Regions from separate parts of the Pseudomonas sp. 300 genome, predicted to be linked through region 2. Evidence: riboswitches for the same ligand, from Rfam matches in the RefSeq annotation. Region 2 holds a riboswitch; each other region holds the start of a gene.
The links. Region 2 has a riboswitch for cobalamin ahead of cobW (cobalamin biosynthesis protein CobW). Riboswitches for the same ligand answer to the same signal wherever they lie in the genome.
Positions count from the first base shown of each region.

Region 1: it holds a riboswitch for cobalamin, as region 2 does, so the genes downstream of both, cobO (cob(I)yrinic acid a,c-diamide adenosyltransferase) here and cobW (cobalamin biosynthesis protein CobW) in region 2, are expected to answer to the same signal.
Region 3: it holds a riboswitch for cobalamin, as region 2 does, so the genes downstream of both, Q7W83_RS29195 (energy-coupling factor ABC transporter permease) here and cobW (cobalamin biosynthesis protein CobW) in region 2, are expected to answer to the same signal.

Region 1 is NZ_JAVLRV010000002.1:2,665,417-2,671,100, forward strand. It holds gene bluB (5,6-dimethylbenzimidazole synthase) at 1-571, opposite strand, end outside; gene Q7W83_RS18530 (cobyrinate a,c-diamide synthase) at 568-1,968, opposite strand; gene cobO (cob(I)yrinic acid a,c-diamide adenosyltransferase) at 1,965-2,576, opposite strand; cobalamin riboswitch at 2,657-2,888, opposite strand; gene Q7W83_RS18540 (hypothetical protein) at 3,043-3,627, shown strand; gene Q7W83_RS18545 (PQQ-dependent sugar dehydrogenase) at 3,696-5,009, shown strand; gene Q7W83_RS18550 (O-methyltransferase) at 5,127-5,684, opposite strand, start outside.
Region 2 is NZ_JAVLRV010000002.1:1,308,400-1,314,083, reverse strand. It holds partial or broken gene cobN (cobaltochelatase subunit CobN) at 1-516, opposite strand, end outside; gene cobW (cobalamin biosynthesis protein CobW) at 520-1,581, opposite strand; cobalamin riboswitch at 1,682-1,894, opposite strand; cobalamin riboswitch at 2,133-2,360, shown strand; gene Q7W83_RS12685 (CbtB domain-containing protein) at 2,481-2,684, shown strand; gene Q7W83_RS12680 (CbtA family protein) at 2,696-3,400, shown strand; gene Q7W83_RS12675 (cobalamin biosynthesis protein) at 3,397-3,810, shown strand; gene cobM (precorrin-4 C(11)-methyltransferase) at 3,894-4,640, shown strand; gene nfuA (Fe-S biogenesis protein NfuA) at 4,811-5,395, opposite strand; gene Q7W83_RS12660 (acyltransferase family protein) at 5,453-5,684, opposite strand, start outside.
Region 3 is NZ_JAVLRV010000010.1:16,147-21,830, reverse strand. It holds gene Q7W83_RS29210 (copper uptake system-associated protein) at 1-99, opposite strand, end outside; gene Q7W83_RS29205 (TonB-dependent receptor domain-containing protein) at 163-2,085, opposite strand; gene Q7W83_RS29200 (DUF2946 domain-containing protein) at 2,362-2,742, opposite strand; cobalamin riboswitch at 3,107-3,303, shown strand; gene Q7W83_RS29195 (energy-coupling factor ABC transporter permease) at 3,346-3,993, shown strand; gene Q7W83_RS29190 (DUF2946 domain-containing protein) at 4,092-4,475, shown strand; gene Q7W83_RS29185 (putative natural product biosynthesis protein) at 4,710-5,348, shown strand; gene Q7W83_RS29180 (DUF2946 domain-containing protein) at 5,348-5,684, shown strand, end outside.

The DNA of each region.
Region 1 (5,684 bases), 1.4 Mb from region 2:
TCGGCGCCGGATAGAATTCCTTGACCGGGCCAAGGCAAAGAACTGCCAACGGCTTGGCCCCGGCGGGCAAACCCAGCAGGTTGGCCAGGGCTTGTGGCTCGAACAAAGAGACCCAGCCCATGCCGAGCCCTTCGGCACGGGACGCCAGCCACAGGTTCTGGATCGCGCAGGACAATGAGGCCATGTCCATTTCAGGCAAGGTGCGACGGCCAAAGATGTGCCGCTCGCGATCGTCCATCAACGCCGCGACCAGCACCTCGGCGCAATCGTTGATGCCTTCGACTTTCAGCTTCATGAATTCGTCGGTGCGCTCGCCAAGGGCTTCGGCGGTGCGCATGCGTTCTTCCTCCACCAGCAACTGGATCTTGCCGCGCAGGACCCGATCGCTGATACGGATGAACCGCCAGGGCTGCATCAGGCCGACACTCGGCGCCTGATGTGCGGCTTCGAGCAGGCGTCGGAGCAGTTCAGGTTCGACGGTGCCTCCGCTGAAGTGGCGCATGTCGCGGCGTTCGGCTATCGCGCGATAAACCGCTTCCCTTTCGGCCTGACTGAATGCGTTGTCGGTCATGGCCTCATCGCTGGCACGCCAGCTCCCACAGGGACTTGCGTTTCTTCAGGTAATACACGGTCAACCGTGGGAGCTGGCTTGCCAGCGATGGTGTCCGCACGGTCAGGCGCAAACAATGCGGCAATCGCAGTCGGATTCGACGGAAAATAAAAATGCACATAAGAAGCGGTCATCCGCCCCTCACGATAAACCGCCTCCGCACCACGCCCACCGTTAGGACTCAGGCCGCGAGCAAGCGGCTCCAGCTCGGTACTGGTCAACGAATGATGATAGGTATGCCCACGGAGCGAGCCTTCCGGCAACTCGACCGCTTGCAACGCCAGCGCCGCCAGGCGTTTCTGCATCACCGCATCACCGGCCAGCAACCCCACCAGTTCTGCGCGCGAGCCTTCGACATCGGTCAGCGAATCGAGCAAATACAACATGCCGCCGCACTCGGCCAGCAACGGTTTGCCCGCCGCGTGGTGAGCGCGAATGGCGTTGAGCATTTGGGTGTTCCGGGACAGCGCCACATGGTGCAATTCGGGGTAGCCACCCGGCAGATAGAGGCTGTCAGCCTCCGGCAATTGCGTGTCGCGGATCGGCGAGAAAAATGACAATTCGGCGCCCATGGCTCGCAGCAAATCCAGGCTCGCGCCATAAGTGAACGCAAACGCTTCATCACGGGCCACGGCAATGCGAACGCCGGCCAGCAACGGCTCGGCAGCGATCACTTCTGGAGCAGCGAATTCCACAGGCGGCGGTAGTGCAACGTCACAACTGTTGGCCAGTGATTCAGCCGCTGCATCGAGGCGCACGTCGAGGTCGTTCAGCTCGCTGGCCTGAACCAGGCCGAGGTGCCGACTCGGCAGTTCAATCCCGGTTTCCCGGGACAACGCGCCGTACCAACGCAAACCTTCAGTCAGGCTGCCTTCAAGCAATTGCGCATGGCGCAAGGTGCCGACGCGGTTGGCCAGCACCCCAGCGAACGGCAAGTCCGGCTGATACTTCGCCAACCCCAACGCCAGCGCGCCAAAGGTCTGCGCCATCGCCGTGCCATCGATCACCCCGAGCACCGGCACACCGAAATGCCGCGCCAGGTCAGCGCTGGACGGCGTGCCGTCGAACAGGCCCATGACGCCTTCGATCAGAATCAGATCCGCTTCACCGGCGGCTTCCCACAACAGTCGACGACTTTCCTGCTCGCCGACCATCCACATGTCCAATTGATACACCGGCGCACCGCTGGCGCGCTCGAGAATCATCGGATCGAGAAAGTCCGGGCCGCATTTGAACACACGCACCTTGCGCCCCTGATTGCGATGCAAACGGGCCAGCGCGGCGGTGACGGTGGTCTTGCCCTGACCGGAGGCCGGCGCGGCAATCAAGACCGCCGGGCAATGACGTGGTTGATTCACAGCTCGACGCCTTTTTGCGCTTTGATCCCGGCCTGGAACGCATGCTTGATCACGCCCATTTCAGTGACGGTGTCGGCCAGATCGATCATTTCCGGCTTGGCGCCGCGACCGGTGACCACCACGTGTTGCATCGGCGGACGCGCCTGCAAGTCGCTGAGCACCTGATCGAGGTCGAGGTACCCGTGCTTGAGGGCGATGTTCAGTTCATCAAGCACCACCAGGCCGATCGACGGATCACGCAGCAATTCGCGGGACACTTCCCATGCAGCTTCGGCGGCGGCGATGTCACGCTGGCGGTCCTGGGTTTCCCAGGTAAAACCCTCGCCCATCACATGAAACCGCACCTGCTCCGGGAAGCGCCGGAAGAACAACTCTTCGCCCGTGCTGTTGCGACCCTTGATGAACTGCACCACGCCGCATTGCATGCCGTGGCCCATAGAGCGCGCGAGCATGCCGAAGGCCGAGCTGCTTTTGCCTTTGCCGTTGCCGGTCAACACCAGCAGCAGGCCGCATTCATTCGGGGAGTTGGCGATGCGCTCGTCAATCACGGCTTTTTTGCGCAGCATGCGCGCCAGATGGCGTTCGTCACGATCGGGAGTATCAGTCATGGGGAGCTCTCCGTTGAGGCTGGATAACGGCGGGCAGGCACAAGAATAGACGGCAAGAAGCCTGGCATCGCCCACCGTGATGCCGCTGGATGGATCAGGCCGGTCTCCGGGCTCATGAGCGGCGCTTCGCCTGACTGCGCGCCTTCCCATGTCAATTGACACAGTGGCTCAAGGCGCAGTCTTCTCTCATTTACCGTTGCGGGGGCAGCGCCGGGATCGTGGTTGTTAATGTGTTGAACGCACGCACTCACCGGCTTCCCTGTTTCACTCTGTCGACCAAGGCCACAGAGCACCTGAAACAAGCCGCGAAGGTTAGAGGGTTGGGGGTGGAGCGTCAATTAAAGCCGGGACGCCGCTGGGCGAATAACTGCCACTGATCAATAAAATGACGCCAATCTTGTGCCACGCTCTCAGCAGTGATATCAAAGCGCCACAACCTGACAACACAATAACAAGGGTGAGCCACATGCAAGGCATGATCATCAGCAATCCGAAGCTGGAATTCCTGCGCCCGGTGCTGGAGCGCTGGTTTGACTGTATAGACCGCTACAACGCGGTGCGCGGCGATAACGACACGCCTTACTGGTACGACGAAAAAGCCAACCTCGGCTTGCTCTCGGCCGCGGCGTGGATGGCGGAAATGGTCACGCTGCAGCACACACCGACCCGCAAACAGAACGAGGAAGGTGAACGCAACGCTCGCGCCGACCTGTTCATTGCCACCAGCGAAGAACGCGCCTACCTTCAGGCCACGCAGCGTTGGCCACGGGTCAACAGCCTGAACCTGACACAGGCCCTGGTCGATATCACCAGCGACGCCAAGCGCATCAGCTACGCCAGCGACCTGAAACTCGGCTGCCTGTTCGTCGCACCGCAAAAGTCCCAACACGGCGCCACCCCGGAAGAACTCCAGGACATGGTCGACGACCTGCAAAAGGAACACACCTGCGCCGTCGCCTGGTATTTCCCCTACGCCTACCGCAAGTTGCGCAACGAAGCGGGCAACTATCATCCCGGCATCGCCGTGCTGTTCAAGGAAGCCCGCGGCTGACCGGTTGAACCATCGCGGGTTTGCGCTTCTCTATTGATCAGGCCACTGCATTTATAGGGAAGATCAGTATGCGCAAGCCCCAATTCGTTCTCGTCATCGCCCTCGCCGGAGGGCTCGCCGCCTGTGGTGAAACCTCCAGCCTGCAAGTCTCCGACGGCACCGGCCCGTCACCCAAACTGCCAGAACCGAACAAAACCCTGATCCCTACGGTGAATATCGCCCCGGCGATCGGTTGGCCGGACGGCGTGAAACCTGTGGCGGCAGCGGGAACGCAAGTGGCGGCCTTTGCTGAAAACCTCGATCACCCGCGCTGGCTGTACGTGCTGCCGAACGGCGACGTGCTGGTCGCCGAAACCAATGCGCCGCCCAAACCCGACGATGGCAAAGGCGTCAAAGGCTGGGTCATGAAGAAAGTCATGGGCCGCGCCGGTGCCGGCGTCCCGAGTCCGAACCGCATCACTTTGCTGCGCGACAAGGACCACGATGGCATCGCCGAAACCCGCACGGTATTTCTGGAAAACCTCAATTCGCCCTTCGGCATGACGCTGGTTGGAAATGACCTGTATGTCGCCGACACCGACCGCTTGCTGCGTTTCCACTATGAAGTCGGCGACACGGCCATCAAGTCGCAGCCGATCAAAGTGGTCGATCTACCCGGCGGGACGCTGAATCACCACTGGACGAAAAACGTCATCGCCAGCAAGGACGGCAGCAAGCTGTACGTCACGGTGGGCTCCAACAGCAACGTCGCCGAAAACGGCATGGATCAGGAAGTAGGTCGCGCGGCAATCTGGGAAGTGGATCGCGCCACCGGCAACCACCGGATCTTCGCCTCGGGGATTCGCAATCCAAATGGTTTGGCCTGGGAACCGCAAAGCGGCGCCCTGTGGACAGCCGTCAACGAGCGGGATGAAATCGGCAGCGACCTGGTGCCGGACTACATCACTTCAGTGAAGGACGGCGGGTTCTATGGCTGGCCATACAGCTACTACGGCCAACACGTCGACATTCGCGTCGAGCCGCAAAACCCGGACCTGGTCGCCAAGGCCATAGCGCCGGACTACGCGGTCGGCCCGCACACCGCGTCGCTGGGCCTGACGTTTGCGGAAGGCAACACGCTGCCAGCGCAATTCAAGGAAGGCGCGTTCATTGGCCAGCACGGTTCGTGGAACCGCAAGCCGCACAGTGGTTACAAAGTGATTTTCGTGCCGTTCAGTGCCGGCAAACCGACCGGGCAACCGGTTGATGTGCTGACCGGGTTCCTCAATAAAGATGAAGATGCCATGGGCCGGCCGGTGGGCGTGGTGATTGATCAACAGGGTGATTTGCTGGTGGCGGATGATGTGGGGAACAAGGTGTGGCGGGTTTCTGCGGCGAAGTAACTGCCACACTCAAGACCTGTGGGAGTTAGCTTGCTAGCGATAGGGTCAGCACATCCAACATTGATGTTGCCTGGTGCACCGCTATCGCTAGCAAGCTAGCTCCCACAGGGGCTGCGTTTAGCGCTTGCGACAGAGCGTGAGCCCATCGCCCAACGGCAACAGCGACAAATCCACACGCGAATCATCCTTCAAGGCGAGATTCAGTGCCTGAATGGCTCGGGTGTCTTCACTCTCAGGATTGTGCTCCAACACCCGCCCGCTCCACAGGGTGTTATCGAACACCGCCAGGCCACCAACGCGCAGTAGACGCAGCGCATGCTCCAGATAGGCGGGATAGTTAGCCTTGTCGGCATCAATGAACATCAAATCGAATTGTCCGGGCTGATCCAACTGAGCCAGGGTTTCCAGCGCGGGCGCCAGGCGCAAGTCAATTCGTTCGGCGACGCCTGCTTCCTGCCAGTAGCGGTGCGCCGTGGCGTTGTAGTCGCCGGGAATATCACAACAAATCAGCGAGCCGCCATCCGGCAAAGCCGCCGCCATGCACAATGCGCTGTAACCGGTGAAGGTGCCGACTTCCAGCAAGCGCTCGGCGCCAGTGAGTTTCACCAACAAGGCGAGGAACTGCCCCTGCTCCGGCGCCACCTGCCAGCGCGCCATTGGCAGCGCCTGGGTTTC
Region 2 (5,684 bases):
GGTTTGTGGCTCAGTCCACGCATAGTCGCGATCCAGCCAGCGATTGGCCAGGCAGCGAAACAGATCGAGGGCGTTGGCCATACCGCCCTGGCGCAGGTAATGCCAGAGCCGGTCGCGGTCTTCGGCCACCACCGTGCTCAGGTCGCTGAGTTCCGGGTCCGGGCGATCATCGCCGGGCACCAGAATCAGTTGCACCCCGCGCTCGGACAACTCGACCAACCGCTCGACGCCGTAGCGCCAATACGCAATGCCGCCGTGCAGCGAGATCAGAATCACCTTGGCGTGGCGCAGCACTTCATCGACGTACAAATCGACCGAGGCGTGGTTTTGCACCTGCATCGGGTTGGCCAGGCGCACGCTCGGGTAATCGTCGGGCAACTGCTGCGCGGCTTCGGCGAGCAGCGCAAGGCTGGAATCGCCGCTGCACAGGATCACCAGCTCGGCGGGGGTTTGTCCAAGGTCGGCGATGTTGTCATCCGAGACGAAACCGCCGGGCTGGGTCCTGAGCAGGTGCATGGGTTAAACGCTGAGCGCGGCGCGCAGTTGCGCTTCGAGTTGCGCGGCGTCGAGCTCCTGACCGATCAACACCAGACGCGTGGTGCGTGCTTCGTCGGCGCCCCACTGACGGTCGAAATGCTTGTCGAAACGCGTGCCCACGCCCTGAATCAACAGGCGCATCGGCTTGTTCGGAATCGCCGCGAAACCTTTGACCCGCAGGATGCCGTGCTTGACCACCAGTTGGGTCAGCGCGTCCATCAGCAGACTTTCGTCAGCTTGAGGCAGCTCGATGGAAATGGAGTCGAACGCGTCGTGATCGTGGTCATCTTCGCCTTCATGATGGTGATCGTGATGGCTGTGACGGCTGTCGATGTGTTCTTCGGAGCCGGCACCGAGGCCGATCAGCACGTCCAGCGGCAGGCGACCGCTGCTGGCTTCGATTACTTTGACTGCCGGCGGCAACTCTTCAGCGACTTCCAGGCGCACACGAGCCAGGTCCTCAGGGCTGATCAGGTCGGCCTTGTTGAGAATCACCAGATCGGCGCTGGCCAGTTGGTCGGCAAACAACTCGTGCAGCGGCGATTCGTGATCCAGGTTCGGGTCGAGTTTGCGCTGGGCGTCCACTTGATCGGGGAACGCGGCGAACGTACCAGCGGCAACGGCCGGGCTGTCGACCACGGTGATCACCGCGTCAACGGTGCAGGCACTGCGGATTTCCGGCCACTGGAAGGCTTGAACCAGCGGCTTTGGCAGGGCCAGACCCGAGGTTTCGATCAGGATGTGATCGAGATCGCCGCGACGGGCTACAAGTTCACGCATCACCGGGAAGAATTCTTCCTGAACGGTGCAGCACAGGCAGCCGTTGGCCAGTTCGTAGACGCGGCCGTTGGCTTCTTCTTCGGTGCAACCGATCGAGCACTGCTTGAGGATTTCACCGTCGATGCCCAGCTCGCCGAACTCGTTGACGATCACCGCGATGCGGCGGCCTTGCGCGTTGTCGAGCATGTGCCGCAGCAAGGTGGTTTTGCCCGAGCCGAGGAAGCCGGTAACGATGGTGACGGGGAGTTTGGCCAGTGTTTTCATCGGATGCCCTTTGGCAAGGTGGCGGGCATACGGGACGACAATCGCGGCGACGGATGCGCGCGCGGAAGAGTTCGCCACCGGATCACCCCGCCCGGTTGTAGTGAGAATCTGTGTCGAGGCAGGTCTCCTGGCTGACGGTGTGCCTGTCGCTAGACTGGCGTTTGCTGCGCCTTCCCGCGGGCTCCAGGGCTGGAGCGTGCAGTGGCGTGGCAGCGAACATCACCGTTCACAGTTGCGGGGGCAGCCGCGGCATCGACCGCGTTCCCTTCTTAGCTTCGGCAAACGCCGAAGAACCTCGAAAGCGCAAGGCTACGCATGGTGTGTGGGCGGGTCAATGTCCGTCAGTTGATTGCAATCCCCTGTGGCGAGGGGATTTATCCCCGTTGGGCTGCGAAGCGGCCCCCTGCATTCCTTCAGGGCCCCGCAAGCAGGTTTTGCGACGGCGTCGCCGCCGAACGGGGATAAATCCCCTCGCCACAGGTAACACTCCTTGCCCTTGCCCCCGAGTTGAGAACCCTTGCCAATTGACGCCCAACCCCCGCCCATGCTCTCCTACACGCCTTGTTACGGGTGCCCTTCACAGGGTGAAACGGGAAACCGGTGAATCATGTGCTTTACTCAAAGCCATGTCAGTCCGGTGCTGCCCCCGCAACGGTAAGCGAGCGAAGCGTCAGATCCACTGTGCCGGCAATTCGGCATGGGAAGGTGACGCTTGCAGGTTTCGGTTGACGCCCAAGCCCCTCGCGAGCCCGGAGACCGGCCCGCAACACAAAGTGACGATTACGTTCACTGAACAACAAACCCGCGGTGGGCGGGCGCTGTTTGAACCTCTGCGAGCCCGATTCGCAGGGGTCTTCCATGCGCTCTATTCACCCGCTGACAGACCAGAGGGAAGCGCCATGTCGATCATCAGCAGCACCGGCAGCAACACCGATAAGAGCACCACCAGCACCACCACGACCCTGACCCAACGCCTGACCGCTGCCGTATGCGCATCGATCCTTGGCGCGTGCCTGGTGTATTTCGCCGGTTTCTCGCACATCGAAGCGGTGCACAACGCCGCGCACGATACCCGTCACAGCTCCGCTTTCCCGTGCCATTGAGACCTGTCGACATGATCAAGCGTATTGCGCAAACCGCAGGTTTCACCGGGCTGCTGGCCGCCCTGCTGCTGACCCTGCTGCAAAGCTTCTGGGTCGCTCCGCTGATTCTGCAGGCCGAGACTTACGAAAAATCCGAGCCGGCCGCTGTTGAAGTTCATGAGCACGCCGCCGGTGCCGCCGCTCACACCCACGATGCCGAAGCCTGGGAGCCGCAAGACGGCTGGCAGCGCGTGCTGTCCACCACGGGCGGCAATCTGGTAGTTGCCGTCGGTTTTGCGCTGATGCTCGCTGGCCTCTACACCTTGCGCGCACCGACCAAAACCTCGCAGGGCCTGCTCTGGGGCCTGGCCGGTTACGCGACGTTCGTACTGGCGCCAACCCTCGGCCTGCCACCGGAACTGCCGGGCACCGCCGCAGCGGATCTGGCACAACGGCAAATCTGGTGGATCGGCACCGCTGCATCCACTGCGGTTGGCATCGCGCTGATCGTGTTCAGCCGTCATTGGCTGATGAAGATTCTCGGCGTGGCCATCCTGGCGGTTCCACATGTGATCGGCGCACCGCAACCGGAAGTGCACTCGATGCTCGCGCCGGAAGCCCTGGAAACCCAGTTCAAAATCGCTTCGCAGCTGACCAACATGGGATTCTGGCTGGCTCTGGGCCTGATCAGCGCCTGGTTGTTCCGCCGCAAAAGCGATGGCCAATACCACGCATGACCAACACCCGCACAGCGCCGACGTTAGTGGTCGGCCTGGGCTGCCAGCGCGGCTGCCCCGTGAGCACGCTGCGGGCGTTACTCGATCAGGCGCTACAGGCGCATCAAATCGGGCTTCACCAGATCAAGGCCTTCGCCAGCATCGATCTGAAGCGTGATGAACCTGGCCTGATCGAACTCGCTGCACAACTCGCGCTGCCCCTGATGTACTTCAGCAGTGAACAACTGGCCGGTTATCAACCACGACTCAGCCACCGCTCGGACATCGCCTTCGAACGCACCGGCTGCTACGGCGTAGCAGAAAGTGCCGCCCTCGCCCTTGCCGAACAACTGGCCCAGGCGCCGGCAAAACTGCTGATTTCCCGACAAAAGTATGCCCAGGCGACCCTGGCATTGGCCTGCTCTGCGTAAAATCCTCGATAATCCTCGCCTTCGATCATGAGCAATCTTCATCTGAAGCCTTGACCAGCCCCTTTTTCTGACAGGAAACGACGATGACCGTCTACTTCATTGGCGCAGGTCCCGGCGACCCGGAACTAATCACCGTCAAAGGCCAACGACTGATCCGCAGCTGCCCGGTGATCATCTACGCCGGCTCACTGGTCCCGGCCGCCGTGCTGGAAGGCCACAATGCCGAACAGGTGGTCAACAGCGCCGAATTGCACCTGGAACAGATCATCGAACTGATCAAAAGCGCCCATGCCAACGGCCAGGACGTCGCTCGCGTACATTCCGGCGATCCGAGTCTGTATGGCGCGATTGGTGAACAGATTCGCTACCTGCGCGAACTCGATATTGCGTTTGAAATCATTCCCGGTGTTACAGCGACAGCGGCGTGTGCGGCGCTTTTGGGGGCGGAGCTGACGTTGCCAGACGTGTCACAGAGCGTGATCCTGACTCGCTACGCCGACAAGACCAGCATGCCGGCAGGTGAGGAACTGGGGAATTTGGCGCAGCATGGGGCGACCATGGCCATTCATTTGGGGGTGAATCATCTACAGAAAATCCTGATCGAATTGCTCCCGCATTACGGCGCGGATTGTCCGATTGCGGTGATTCACCGGGCGACCTGGCCGGATCAGGATTGGGTGGTGGGGACGATTGCGGATATTGCCGGGAAGGTTGAGGCGAAGGGTTTTCGGCGCACGGCGTTGATTCTGGTAGGTCGGGTGTTGGGCAGTGATCATTTCAGCGAGTCGTCGCTGTATTGCGCCGGGCATGCGCATTTGTATCGGCCATAGGGCCTCATCGCGAGCAGGCTCGCTCCCACAGGGGATCGTGACCAGACTCAATTGCTGTGTCCGCCACAGATCCAATGTGGGAGCGAGCCTGCTCGCGATGGGGCCAAGGAATTTTCCCCATAAAAAAACGGCGCTCACGGGGCGCCGTTTTTCTTGTCGCAGCGAACACCTTAGTAGTAGGCGTTTTCTTTCTGCGTGTGGTCAGTCACGTCACGAACACCCTTGAGCTCGGGAACGCGCTCGAGCAAGGTGCGCTCGATGCCTTCACGCAGGGTGACGTCGGCCTGGCCGCAGCCCTGGCAACCGCCACCGAACTTCAACACGGCGATGCCGTCGTCGACCACATCGATCAGGCTGACCTGACCGCCGTGGCTGGCCAGCCCCGGGTTGATCTCGGTTTGCAGGTAATAGTTGATGCGCTCGTTGATCGGGCTGTCGGCGTTGACCATCGGGACTTTGGCGTTTGGCGCCTTGATGGTCAGCTGGCCGCCCATGCGGTCGGTGGCGTAGTCGACAACCGCGTCGTCCAGGAAAGCTTCGCTGAACGAATCGATGTAAGCGGTAAAGCTTTTCAGCCCCAGCGCGGTATCTTCAGGTTTTTCTTCGCCCGGCTTGCAATAAGCAATGCAGGTTTCGGCGTACTGGGTGCCAGGCTGGGTGATGAAGACGCGGATGCCGATGCCCGGGGTGTTCTGCTTGGAGAGCAGATCAGCCAGGTAATCGTGGGCGGCGTCGGTAATGGTAATAGCGGTCATGGAAACTCCTCGCAGGCTTGGGCGCAGTTTACGCCAATCATCGCGCCGCACAAAGTCCTAGTATTTTTGTCGGGAAAGCGCCAGTTCGCCTCGATCGGCCGTTTCGCCGTCAATCCTGGCTTTAAGCCACCGATAGCTGCTTTTTTCCACCCATTCGTAACTTGCCCACGATCCCAAACCAATGGTCGCGACGCAAACGGCGAACATCACGTAGGGGTTTACGCCATAACGCTGTGCGACGAAACCTCCAGCAGACAGCACCAACACATGCATCAGGTACACCGAGTAG
Region 3 (5,684 bases), on a different contig from region 2:
GCGCATCAGCTGTTGGATATTTTGTTGATCCGATACAGTGTCAGCGAAAGCCCCCGTGACAAGTGTCATCAAGATTAGAAATAGCGGTGCGAATTTCATGGTGTGTGTCCTTGAGTAGAGGCTGCCGTCGATCACTCGGCAGCCGAGTTCCATCGGGGTCGTTTAGAAGCCCATTTTCACGCCGAGCTGCGCCGAGGTTCCGGGCATTGGATAACCGTTGCGATACTCATAGTTGCGGTCGAATAGGTTTTCTACCGCCACAAAAACCTCACCGACTTTGCCCAGCGCCGGAACCGCATGACCCACCCTCAGGTTCACGACAGTGAAGCTGTCCACCTGTGCGAAGTTCGCGGCCCCTGCGGTACGCTCTTCCGCTAGCACGTACATGTCTCTCTGATACTGGGCATCAGCGCTCAAACGCCAAGGGCCGGTTTCGTAGGTCGTGCCTAACGACAAAGACCGTTTCGGTGCGTAAGGCAGAGTTTTCAGCGACGGATCCAGCCAGGTGAAGCCGACGAAGCTGCTCCAGCTATCGTTCCAGTGCTGCTGCCAAGTGGCCTCGGCGCCCTTGATTTCGTAGTTACCCAAGTTCGTAAATGAGGGCTGTGAAACGGCAGGAGGGAACGCGAACAAATAGCGATCTTTGTACTTGTCCTTGAAGATGGCCAGATCCAGGGTTGCACTCTCGATAGGGTTGAATTTGACCCCCAGTTCTTGGTGATCGAGTTTCTCGGGCTTTAGATCTTTCCAGCTTTCGCCGAGCGCCGGGATTAGGTTCGAGAGAACTGAAGCCTCGAGCCCTGGATAATTGATGCCTCGAGACAGGTTGGCCCGAAACTCGACATTGGAAGTGGACAGCAGCACACCAGCATGCGGCGCTGTAGCGCTTTCGAAGACGTTGTGGTCGTAGGTACGCACTCCGGCAGAAGGCGTTAGTGTCCAGCTGTCATTGAGTTCAAATGCATGGCTGAGAGCAATGTGTGGCGAGATCACTCGCAAGGTTGGCGCGTCGAAGTCGGCACGCGGTGCCGGCGCTATACGTTTGTAAGTCACGTCGCCTTTGCTTTCATCGATGTCCATGCCCAGCGCGACTTCGCCGTTTTGCCAAGGTCGCAGACTTTCTTCCCAGCGCAGGCCTTGCAAGGTGAAGTCGCTGATGGTGTCACCATCGAGCCCAGGTTGATCGAGCGCGCTGCCTCGACCTTCGTTGTGGTAAAGCTTGACGCTACCGTTGCCCCAGTCGTAGTCGTGGTTAAGTGAGAGCGTAGCCAAGGTGCCGCGAGTGTTGAATTCACCTGTCTTGGTCTCTGGTAGACCTTTCTGTCCAGGGTCTGAGGCTTGGTTGTTGGCATGCAACAGCAACAGGCCAGCACTCCAGTTATCGTTTAAACGATAACCTATGCGCGCCAGGCCGTTGTTCAAACGGCCATCGCCATCCGGACGGTCGCCATCGGAGTGAGCGGCTCCTTGCGCTAGCAGGTAGTCCCAATCGCCGCTGCGGCCAATAAGGGAGGCTTGATCGGTCGCTGTGTGGAAACTGCCACCAGTTACCTGCAATTCGCCATGCTGGTTATCGCCCGCTTCAGCAGTACGAGGAGTCAAATCAATTGCGGCAAAGGTGTTGCCGAATTTTTGCGGTTGCGGGCCTTTGTAGACGCTGATGCTTTGCATGGCATTGATCGGTAGCAGATCCAGTAAAGGGTGCCCCCAAACGCCCATGTAAAAAGGCACGCCATCGATGTACGTCTTGATCTCACTGCCTGGCCGGCTGGCACCCATACCACGGATATACACCGCACCACCTTCAGCCCCACCAAACGATCCCACTGGGTTGAATCGTGAAACGGTCACCCCTGGAGTACGGCGCAGCGCGGACGATAGATCTAGCGCGTTGAGGTCGCGGATCTGATCCTGCCCCACCACGGTGGTCAGGCTACCGAAGGAGTCGACCTTGTTCTGGTCGATTACAGAAGAGCCAATCACCGTCGTTTCAGGCAACTCCACAGGTTGATTATCTGCCTGTGCAGCGGCAGTGGCGCCAAACAGTGAAATCGAAACACCGTACCAAATAGCCTTTTGCATCATCCCTTGTGCTCCTTGTTATCGACGAGGCCCTGCTCACTAACGGAGTGTGTGCCTACGTTTTCAATGCCAAAGTTTTCTCGCCTGCGGTGCATCCCCATGCACGGCAGGGACTTGCTGCATCACAAATGAAATAGCCAGCACGGGGCATACCTGATCACACCAGTACGTGATTCAGATCTCGGTATCGGACGCGCACCAACGATGGATCTCTTGGTCATCAAAGGATCCCAGAGATCGAGCTGGCAATAATTGAGCGCTGATGACCGTGGCTATTTATTACAAGGGAGAGGCGCGAGGGTTGGCCGATGGCCAAGAGTAGCGAGGAGGAGCCTTACCGCGGGTTTCAACGGGTTTTCGCTGAACCTGGTTGGTTCGCGCAAGCCAAGCAAGGCAGAACAGGAACACGAGGTTTAAGGTGATTGAGGAGCACATCGGGCAACTGAAGTTGCTGGCCCAATTACTCTTGGACTGGGCAACCAAATCCCCCCCGACATCCGCAACACCCACATTAGATACTGAGCAGAATTGCCCTCCCGCGCCATTGAGGGCCAAGCCACTCATCTGTCCGTGAGCAATACCGCAAGCCAATAGATTGAACAGGACGCAGGCATAGAGCGTCCAGGCAATCAACGAGCGGTCTGTTCGAGTTCTGTTCATGGAAATGACTCTAGCACCCGACTTTTGGGCGTGCCACGTAACGACCATGTATTTGGTTGAGGTTTAACGCAGAAGCATTTCTAGTTCCAGACGAACCGTCCGAGCGTATTTGAGCTACTGTCGGAAGTGCGTCAGGTGAAACCCAATCATGCCTACTGAGCATTTGTTCTGACCGACTCGTGGAGGGGCAAAAAGTCTAACGACACCTGTCACCTTTAATAACCTGCGACAGTCTGGCGCAGGCATTACCCTAAGTCCGATAAAACATGCCTATCGAGTCGCCTGAGGCAGACTGTCGCACGTTGTTCCGTGGAACCTTGTCGGAAAGACTACTCGCCTCGTGCGCAGACCGTGCAAAACCCTTAATCTGTTGACGCTTTGTGGTTTCACCTTTTGGTGAAGCAATAGGGAAGCAGGTACGCCCTTTGGCCATTCCTGCGCTGCCCCCGCAACTGTGAACGGTTAGCTCTCTCGTCTATGCCACTGGCCTATAACGGCTGGGAAGGCGCGGGAGGGTGTTGAGCTGTGAGCCAGGAGACCTGCCACAAGTGCTGCCGAATATCCCGGCAGTTTTCAGACCCGCATCCCTCGGAGGGAGAACTGATGCATATCGAACCCGGCGTGCTCAATGCCGCCAAAGTGCTGTACGCCAACGCCGCTGCAATCGCTACGCTGGCGGCGTTTTCGCCGAAGCTGTTACGCCCCGATAACCTGATTAAGACGATACTCGCCGCCGCGTTTTTCTCGGTGTTCATGGAAGTATTCCATTTGCCGGTCGGCGCTTCTGAATTGCATTTCGTCGGTGCTTCCGCCGTCTACGTCATCTTCGGCTTTATCCCCACGCTGTTTGGTTTTGCCATTGGCCTGTTGTTGCAAGGATTGTTGTTCGAACCGCAGGATCTAGTGCACCTAGGGGTCAACTCGTTGTCTTTGATGTTGCCGCTGATTGCCGCCCACGGCTTGCTGGGACGCCGCTTTTTCGACGTTGCCGGACGCAGCATTCGTTGGGCTGAAGTGGTCAAGTTCGATGCGCTGTATTACACCGGTGTGGTAGTGATGGTGGGTTTCTGGTTGTCCATGGGCGAGGAGCCAACCCCTCTGAGTAACTGGGCGCTGTTCGCCGTTTCGTACTTGCCACTGGTGTTATGCGAGCCGTTGTTCACCTGCCTGGTTGCGAGGACGCTTAAGCGCTATGCCGACAACACCTTTGTCGAGCGCTTCACCTGTGTGAAATCACTGAAAGTCGCATAATTTCCCCGTGCCCCATCGTCTAGGTATTTCTGGGCGGTGGGTTTGAACGACATCTTTCGATCTTCAACCCCGCTTGCTTGGGTGTTAATGTCGCTGCCATGAAATTGTCCCTATCAAACCGCTCGCTCGTTGCCTGGACGCTATATTTCTGCGTCCTGTTCAACGTGTTTGCCTGCGGTTTGGGACATGGGCAGATGAGCGGGCTCGAACTCAATGGAGTCGGCGGTCAGTTTTGCTCTGCACTGGGCAGCAAGAGCCCGATTCAGAAAACGGACTTCACTGACCAGTCAACTGGTGGCTGGGCCGGTAGTCTGTCGTGCCCTATCTGTTCAGCGGTGACATTGAGCATCGCCTTTCTATTTTGCCTGACCTGGCTGCTGCGAATCAGACAAAAGCCGCAGCCCAGCCGCGAGCTGCGCTGCAAGGCACCTCCTCGATACTCTTGGCCCTCGGCCAACCCTCGCGCTTCCCCTCAGATTTGACGCCTGTGAGTGGCCGGCTTGATTTGCCCGCCATCGCTTGTTTTTTCGTCGTCCGTTTTACGCCGGCTGTCGCTGATGCGACCAAGGGTGGACGCCGTTCAACCGTCTCGGGAAGGACATCCGTATGTCTCTTGTTATTGATCATCCAAGTTCCAGGTTTAGTTTTTCCGAAAGGATCACTGTCTGTATTACTGCATTCCGTAAGTCGCAAGCGGTTGTGGCACGGAGGTTGGTATGCGCTCTGTAGCCATTCCTTCAGGGGCTTCGCGGCTGGTCAGTAAGGCGTCGCGTGTGAGCAGTCGTGGCGACTTCCTGTTGCCGTTTCCTGACTACCCCAGTAATGCACGCTGTTTTGTTCACTTGGATGCCCGGTTGCTGCCTTACTGGCATACGTTGTTCGATGTGTGTCCTGGGTTGCTCAAGTTAGATCCACCGGACGGCTTGAACATATTTCGAAGTTTCATGACCTGGGCATACCGCAATCATCCACCTCTGAACTGGACTTACTACCTGAGTGTTTGTCGCTGGTTACTCAACTCGACCTACCAGAAGCAAATACACGAGGAACACATCGACTCCTTCATGACTGCGGCGGCGGCTCGTTGGATAAATACTGACGATAGCCAAGCTCGCGGGCTGGTCTTGGCTTGGCAGGGTTCGCCTATGAGGGTGTTTGACTGGAAGGTAGCCCCCCGTTCTGTCGCCGGCGTTGACCCCGAAAAAGAGGAATTTCCCCCGACGCCTTGGGACTTCGCCTGGTGCCCTCTTACAGGAAAGGGAGGCGCTGGCTTTCGCCGCTGGTTGCCTATCCCCGGATACGAGCCACAGGCCCAGCCTTTGAAGGCTGTCCGTGATAAGCAGAAGTCCTGCTAGTGCATAAGCGCTACATCATCGGAGCATGGCTGAGTCTGTTCGCCATGCTGATGATTTTTGCCGGCCCGCTGATCAGTCAGGGGATCAGCCTTGCCCATGGCCAAAGTCAGCAAATGGGTATGTCAGGCATGGAATGCCACGACATGCCTGGCATGAGTCAGATGACTCATCACGGCTCTGCTGACAAACACCATGACCTGATCGTGTGGGAAAAGTGCGGGTACTGCTCACTGCTGTTCCAACACCCTGCACTCATCGAGTCGAATCTGCCCAGCTTCCGGCTTAATGCTCCACCGCTACGCCATCTTTATGCTCGCCTCACCGCACAGCCAGCAG